Regions from separate parts of the Alteromonas sp. G4i35 genome, predicted to be linked through region 2. Evidence: riboswitches for the same ligand, from Rfam matches in the RefSeq annotation. Region 2 holds a riboswitch; the other holds the start of a gene.
The links. A riboswitch is a leader RNA that binds a small molecule or an ion and turns the genes downstream of it on or off. The one in region 2 is predicted to bind thiamine pyrophosphate.

Region 1: it holds a riboswitch for thiamine pyrophosphate, as region 2 does, so the genes downstream of both, thiC (phosphomethylpyrimidine synthase ThiC) here and ACFI6L_RS03585 (TonB-dependent receptor) in region 2, are expected to answer to the same signal.

The regions. Positions count from the first base shown of each region.
Region 1 covers NZ_JBHNZD010000010.1:67,530-71,746, forward strand. Annotated here, with positions in the region: gene thiC (phosphomethylpyrimidine synthase ThiC) at 1-1,617, opposite strand, end outside; TPP riboswitch at 1,892-2,003, opposite strand; gene ACFI6L_RS07970 (heme biosynthesis HemY N-terminal domain-containing protein) at 2,115-3,290, opposite strand; gene ACFI6L_RS07975 (uroporphyrinogen-III C-methyltransferase) at 3,287-4,217, opposite strand, start outside.
Region 2 covers NZ_JBHNZD010000004.1:145,863-150,079, reverse strand. Annotated here, with positions in the region: gene pnuC (nicotinamide mononucleotide transporter family protein) at 1-206, opposite strand, end outside; gene ACFI6L_RS03590 (hypothetical protein) at 206-469, opposite strand; gene ACFI6L_RS03585 (TonB-dependent receptor) at 487-2,577, opposite strand; TPP riboswitch at 2,633-2,736, opposite strand; gene ACFI6L_RS03580 (acyl-CoA thioesterase) at 2,867-3,292, opposite strand; gene ACFI6L_RS03575 (tRNA(Met) cytidine acetyltransferase TmcA domain-containing protein) at 3,352-4,217, shown strand, end outside.

The DNA.
Region 1 (4,217 bases), on a different contig from region 2:
TGCTTTCGACATGGCGTTGTCGCGAATTTGTGCACCTGGGTGTCCTTTTGCCAAGTCGGCAGCGTGGGCTGCAATTTTGTAGGTGATCAGCCCCTGTTTAACGTCTTCTTTATTAGGTAGGCCCAAATGCTCTTTAGGTGTTACATAGCACAGCATTGCGCAGCCATACCAACCAATCATGGCGGCACCTATACCTGAAGTGAAGTGGTCATAGCCAGGAGCGATATCGGTGGTGAGGGGGCCAAGGGTATAAAACGGTGCTTCGTGGCAGTGCTTAAGCTGCTCTTCCATGTTCGCTTTAATCATATGCATTGGCACATGCCCCGGGCCTTCAATCATTACCTGAACATCGTACTCCCATGCAATTTTCGTCAGCTCACCAAGGGTGCGTAGCTCAGAGAATTGCGCGTCGTCGTTAGCGTCAGCTACGCTACCAGGGCGCAGGCCATCACCTAGCGACAGCGCCACATCGTACTTAGCGCAAATTTCGCAAATATCATGAAAGTGCTCATACAGAAAGCTTTGTTGGTGGTGGCTTAAGCACCACTTTGCCATTATCGAACCGCCGCGCGATACAATGCCGGTTACCCGCTTTGCGGTAAGGTGTACGTACTCAAGCAGCACGCCAGCGTGAATGGTGAAGTAGTCTACGCCTTGTTCGGCTTGCTCAATTAGGGTGTCTTTAAACATCTCCCACGTTAAATCTTCGGCTACACCGTTTACTTTTTCTAGCGCTTGATAGATGGGCACGGTGCCAAGAGGAACAGGACTGTTTCGCAGCAGCCACTCTCGGGTTTCGTGAATGTTTCTGCCGGTAGATAAATCCATGATGGTATCGGCGCCCCAGCGCGTTGACCACACCAGCTTTTCTACCTCTTCTTCAATAGACGAGGTGACTGCTGAATTACCAATGTTTGCGTTAATCTTTACTAGAAAGTTACGCCCTATAATCATTGGTTCCAACTCGGGGTGATTGATGTTGCATGGAATAATGGCGCGGCCTGCGGCCACTTCCTGGCGTACAAATTCAGGCGTGATGGTATCGGGTAAATTCGCACCAAAGTGTTCGCCTTTGTGCTGCTGCGTCAGTTCGGCATCTTTAATGGCCTGGCGACCCATATTCTCGCGAATGGCAATGTATTCCATTTCAGGAGTAATAATGCCCTGTCTTGCGTAGTGAAGCTGGGTTACGTTTTTGCCTGCTTTTGCTTTTAGTGGTTTGCGGCTGCGAATAAAGCGGAAATCTTCGGTAAATATGTCGTTTTCTCGCTCTTTTGCAAAGCTTGACGAAACGCCCTCTAATTCAAGGGTATCGCTACGCTCTTCAATCCACTTTTGGCGAAGTGAGCTTAAACCTTTGTGTACATCTATGTTTTCTTGTGGGTCGCCATAAGGGCCAGAGGTGTCGTACACAGGAATGGGCGGATTCGGTTCTAAAATAGGGTTGTTTTCAGTACCACCCACTAAACTGTCGTGTTGGTGAATAAGGCGCATGGCCACACGAATATCGTCACGGCTGCCACACTCGTAGTGGCGTGTTGAATTTGGGTAAGCTTCGCCCGCAAGTTCATTAATGAATTGTTGTGCTTGTTGGCGCTGTTCGCGTCTGTTCGACATAGCATTTTACCTTGTAAATTTAGGTTCTAAAAATGCTTGTCAGGAGTGAAGGAGAATACAAAGTGGAAGTGTAGAGGGAAACAATCCCGTTACTTTAGCGAGATTGTTGGTAAAGGTTCTGGTGATTGCAGCCCTTTACACCGTTGATGTTGACTTGGCGATAAACTTGAACAGTTTACCTTGAGTGACGAGCAGCACCGGAATGGGTGTGTCTGTATCATCAACAGCAAAACAACTTCGCTTCACAACGCTAAACCACGGTTTAACATTGTGCACATTGTATTTTCTTGTTCCCTTCGCAGGTATTAGCCTGATCAGGTTCTACGGATCCCACTTTCGCGGTCTCAGCTTACTGGGTTACCAGTGAAGCACTCCGACAAGTTGTTTAAGTCAATTCGGGTTGTTGTTGAAACAACCCGAATTGAGAATTCCTTTTTACTATATCTTCAATTTTACGGGTAATACAAGTACTACCAGAAAGCTAAATGAATATTCATCTAGCTGGCTAGCTGCTGACCTTCCTTGTAAAGCTGAAGTGCAGTGGCTGTGTCGTGCTTGCGTTCGCTAATTGCAGACAGCAGCAATAAGTCTTCTTTGCGCGACTTCATTTTAGTGGCTTTAAGCAGCGCTTTTTCCGCCAACACATCATCGCCTGAGTTAAATGCAACTTGGCCTAGCGTGGAGTATAGCGACACGTTTTCTTCGTCTTGCTTTATCCAGCTTTCAAGCAGTCGTAGTGATGGCGATGCATCAGGAATATTAAGCTGCGTGAACAGCGGAAACAGGGCGCTATTCGGGCCACGTTTTTGCCATTCAACTAGCAAATTCTGTGCGTCGGCATGCATACCTTGGTCAAGCAACTGTTGAATGTAAGCCGCGCGGTAAGCATCGTCGTGACGAAGCTTGCGGGGTAGGGTTTCCCAATATGATTTAAGCTCGACAGCGCCTTGTTTGCTGGCAATTTCGGCAAACTTACCTTTGGCGATGCGCTGGCTCCATGCGGTGTAATCCGCTTTGGGCAATGCTTTACGCCAGCCTGACAAATTCTCCTGAAGTACTTGCCACTTACCTAACTTGGCAAGAATTTGCGCTTTCAACTGCACAACCTGCTTGTTTTCACGGTCTTGCTCGTCAAGCTCGTTAAGTTTCTCTAGTGCCGCATCGTATTTTTCTTCAGCCATATCAATACGCGCGTGCATGACCGTTGCGGATACTTTTGCTTTTGGAAAATCAGTTGCCTGAACAAGGAAATAACGGGCTTTGGCTAAATCGTTATTGGCAAAAGCAATTTGCGCTGACGCCAAATAGTTAACGCCTTCGAAATCGCCGTTGGTGGTTTTGCTTAGCGCCTTTTGAGCCGTATCAAAATCACCTGCAGCCATTGCGTGTAAGCCGTCGTAAAACGCACGCTTACGTTTGCGCTCACCCAAAGTGCCGAACCATTTATGTGAACCTGTGATCAGGCTTAACGCCCACAATACAAGTCGAGATAGTACGTACCAGGCAATGACGGCACCTATCACTAAAATACAAAAGCTAATCACCGTCATTTCAACAGCGGTATTACCCAGTGATATGAGTACGTAGCCCTTATCGCCTAACAACATCGGGCCAACAATTAGTGCAACAACGAATGCGGCTAATACCGCAAGGGCAATAGCTAACCATTTCATAGTGCACTTGCTCCTTGTCCGAACACCTGTTTAACGCGGCTATCCAATAGACGCTCTAGCGGTTTTTGTGACGCTAGCTCTGTAGGTATTGGGCGCGATACATCGGTAGCAATGAGGTTTTGTAGTGCATCTACAAAGCCCGTTACTTGGCTTTTTTCTGTGTCGAACTTTTCAATAATTAACGTTTGAGCGTATTGAAGCGACTGGCTGTAAAGTCCTGCATCGCCCTGAAGCGCGGCAGTTTGCGCGTGCATAAGCTGCAGACGAAGTTGTTCTTTTGCTAAAAACTGCGCTTCCAGTGAAAGCACTGGTTCAACCGGGCCTTCAATGGTTTTTATGGTAAGAAAATCGTTCACCAGTGAACGCCACACTTTTGCAAGGTTCTCCTGCCAGTCGTCAGCTGACTCCGATAAGATCGTGTCTTCTGCATTGGCGTCTTGTGGTTTTTCAAAGGTATCAAGTGGTAGCTTATCTATTTGCGCTATCATGCCTGTAAGCGCAAGGGCTACGGAACTTTGTGATACAGGGTTAAGCTGTTGAAGTGTTTGAATATCTTCTGCAAGGTTTGCGCGAACCGGAAGTACCGATGGGTCGGCCAACGACTTTAAGCGTTTATCTGCGTTAACTAGCAGCAAAATTGCTGTGCGTACGTCGTTTTCTAACCAAAGCTTTCTGCCTGCCATGCGAACTAAGTAATCAGCTTCAGCAATGAGCCAGTCTGCCGGGCGGCGACCTTCCATATTGTTTAGTTGTTCAAGCGTCGATTCAGCTTGCAGCGTCAGCTTTTCGTTTTGCGCTTTTAACTCGGCTACCGTGCTTTCTAACGTCTGGTTGGTGCGAGCTACTTTGTCGATAGAGGCAACAAGACCAGCGCGCTCACGCTCAATAGTGTTTAGCTGAGAGGTCGTCGTTTGAAGTGCAGATTCA
Region 2 (4,217 bases):
AAGAAGTTAAGCGCAGACTGAAATGGCAAAGTCACCTGCCAAAATAGCCAGGTGTAAATTGCGGTACTCACAAAAGCGCACAGCCAACACCAGCTGTTCTGTTTTGCGGCTAACAGCACATAGGCAATAGCGAGGACAACCGCTACCCACTCTAAAAGCGAAGTAGCGGCAATTTGTGAGGTAAACTCAGAAAAAAAGTTAGCCATTAAGATGATTTTCTAGATTGCATGGCATCAAAGTTTAAAAACTTAGCAACGAAAATAGCCTGCCCCACTTCTTCATGGGTCCTTTGCATTTCTTCGCCAAGTACTTTCATAACCACGCCATAGTCACCTGTAACCTGCGTGCTGGTTGAGCTTGTTGAAACTGCAATATCACTATAGCTATTTAACCTATCAATGAAATCTTGAATAGGTGGAATGTATTCGTTAACCAATGGGTACAACGACAGTTCAACCATAACTTGCATGTCTGTTTCCTTTTATTTTAAAACGCGTACTTAACAGTAACGCCAAACTGACGACCGTTACCTATTTGGTAATATGGCTCATCGAAGGCATACTCATCGCGAGGGTCGTTGCTGAAACCACCGAATCCACGGGTGTAAAACTCACGATCAAAGGCATTTTGTACCCACAGTGATGTCTGCCAATCACCGTGTAACACCACAATCTCCGAATTAACCAGCGTAGTACTTGGCGAGGTTACATCATGGCCGTCAGAAAAACGGTATTCGCTTTTGTAATCTACATCTACACGCCAAAGCATGTTATCTGTAAGTGCGTACTCACTATACAGGTTTGCTGTCCACTTAGGTGATTGAGCCTGTCTTTGCTCAGACACTTCAGTACCGTCTGCAAGCGTATACCCTTCAAAGGTAGCGCTTAGGTAACCAACACTTGCATCAAGCTGCCATGCTTCACTAGCAATCCAGCTAAGCTCCAGCTCGGCTCCTTTGTTTGTTCCTAAATCAGCATTATCAATAATATCTACGAACCCTGCCGTACCGTCATCACGAGTGATAACGTCAAAATCGCTCACCTGAGTATCTTTTCTATCCATATAGAAAATTGCAGCGCGAGCAATTAGGTCAGGCGTAAGTAATGGGCCCTTAACGCCTACTTCGTAGTTCCAGTTATACTCTTCGTCGAAGAATCGCTGATTGTCATTCACGCGGCTGTCGGGGTTAAAGCCTGCCCCTTTATATCCGCGTGAAATACTGCCGTAATAGAAGTGATCGCCCTGTGTATACTGAAGCGCGACTTTCCCGCCTACCATGGTGGTGTCGAACGCGCGAGTGAGCTGGTTGTTATCAGCGTAATCAAAATCGTAGTTTTCGACTCTTAACCCTGCTACAAGTACTAAATTTTCGTTCAAACGACTTTCAGTCTGAGCATATATAGCGGTCGTCGTAGGCGTGTATTCACTGGCAAAGTCACTATCCAAATAAGTGTACTGACGCAGCAGCTTTTCTTCCGTGCTTTTATAAAATACGCCTATTGTCCAGTCAGTCATACCATCAAAAAGTGCGGCACTGTCAGATGACACGAAACGCATCTCTCCGGTCTGTGTTTCTACATCGCGATAATAGGCGTCAAAAGACGTATAACCCCACGGGTGAAACCCTGTGAATGTCCAGTCTTCATCGTATCCATAAGCAATATTGTGAGAAGCATGGGTGGCAATTAGAATAAAGTCGCCCGCTGCTGTATTGGTTGTAGAGCGCGCGCTAACAGCGTGGGTTTGGTGTTCGTCAAATCCAGGTTCATCAGACAGCGTTTTGTTGTCATTGTCTAGCGAGAATGCATCGTAACCGTTATCGATATCGTACCAGCGATAAGTAAGCGCTAGTGTGGTTCGCTCATCTACACTGCCTTCAACGGCAAAGCGCAGTGCGGTTTCATCGATATTCGCGGTATCGCTTCTATTTAAGAACGTATTTTCTACAAAGCCATCACTGCGATTATGAACCAGCGCAACACGATAGCCCCAATCCGTGTTGATATCATCACCAGTGGCGCCTTCAATACGGTAACTCTCTTTGTTCCCAATGCGGGCTTCAACGTAGTCTGGGGCGTCGCTACCCACGTCATTACTGGAGAGTTTAACCGCTCCGGCCAATGCACCTGTGCCGTATAAGGTAGCCTGAGGTCCGCGATATACCTCTAGTTGTTTAGTATCAAAAATAAGACCTGCCGCAGCAAGGCCTGAAAAATCAAATTCATCGACGATAAAGCTTACAGAAGGATTGATAGGCTCGGCGAACTGACTACGCTCTCCAATACCGCGAATTTGCACGAAGCGGCCGCGAGACGCACCAGCTGCAAAGTTTACGTTTGGAATACTGTTTAGCACACTGTCGATATGGCTCGGCTGTCTACTGCGAAGACGCTCTTGATCTAAAATGGTCGCGCTAGCACTTAACTGGTCGAGTGTAGTTTGACGAAAATCACCAGATACGATGACGCGCTCAATATCTGATGGCGTGCTATCTGAAGTGTTACTTACATTGGTTTGTTGCGCATAGGCCGCAACGGAACTAGCAAGCAGTGAAAGTGTGAAAAGTGTTTTATACATGGGATCTCTTATTCTTATTTAAGAAAAAAGATCCGGGTCTAACGGCAGGTGATAAGGCTATATTGTGAACCATCCCTACGCCGGTATTATCCGGATCAGGTTTAAGGGTTCCCACGAATGTGGATCTCAGACCGAAAACGGACACCCCTTGGTATAGTGTTGCGCTGCTAAAACTAGCAAACTCAACTTCTGCGACGGAGTCTACCAGTTCGATACACGCCGTCAAGCAGATAAGACGTTAAGCTAACGTAAGGTTTTATATATGATATAAGGCGTTGAAAGCTTAGGGCTATTCAGCGTCAATATTCATATTTAGGCGACGTACTTCATCGTCAGTTTGTGCTTTTAAACCTTCCAACGTTTTGCCGTGTGCGGTTGGTTGACGCGTATCAGGGTCAACCTTTACGAAAACGATATCGTCTGCAAAACAGATGGTTTTCTTGGTTGCTTTGTTGCGTACCAAGCAGCTTACGGTAATAGACGTACGGCCTACAGCTTTAGTTTCTAGACCAAACTCTACGATATCACCCTGCATAGCCGGTGATTCGAAACTAATTTCACCAATATGCTTAGTTACCAAGCAATTAGTTTCTAGCTGACAAATAGCCCAAATTGCAGCTTCTTCGTCTATCCATTCTAACGCGCGGCCACCGAACAAAGAATTGGCGTAATTAAGGTCGTTTGGCATAACTAGACGCCGAGAAAGAAAGCGCATTCGAATTCCTCATAATAAATCGCTACTATAGCGTTAGATTATACCGAAAAAACTGATTCATGGCGCTAACTCAATTACGCGAATGGCTATTAGCCCCCTACTTTGAAAATAGCGGCGAAAATGGCTGCAAAAAAAGCTCTCACGCTTCACACTTATCAAACGTGACTTGCCCGCTTCACCGGAGAATGCTTGTAATATCTGGCAATGATGATTTTTGTGAAGCTGCCATACGTAGCGTTCAAGCCTTTGTAGATGAAGTTTCATCTATAAGCGTTGTGAATTTTGCTGGCGATACACTTAAGGGAAAGAACCGCAAACAAGTACTGGGGAGCGAATGTGACATTGCCACATTAGACTGTCGCGATTCATTCAAACCTGGCGACGTGATGGCAGTGGCGGGGATCGTTAAACGCAGTGGTTGTTTAATACTTATTTGCCCTGCATTGAGTGAATGGGTCAACAATATTTCGGTCTCGTTCCTGTCGGAGGGGTTTACGCTTACACAAAGTCGATACCTCGAACGCTTTATAAAGCACCTGCGTAACAACGACTACGTGGCATTTCACACTGAAGAAAAAACCACGCTTCCAGATACGGCTATGTACCGTATTAGCGAAGGCTTAACATCAAACGTCTATAGAGGCTCACTATTTAAATCAGAAGAGCAAGAGCAGGCATACAGTCGTTTATATCAAGCACACTCACTTAATAAACTAAACGCGCTAATTACTGCCCCAAGAGGCAGAGGCAAGTCATCATTATTAGGTATATTCATTGAAAGCCTAATCAGACAGGGTAAAAATGTACTATTAACCAGTGAACGCTTCGATAATGTGAAGAACGTACTTTCACGTATTCAACAACAAGAAATAGCCGGTGTCAGAACACAACAACCATCCACCGCTAACATTCGAACACAACTAAG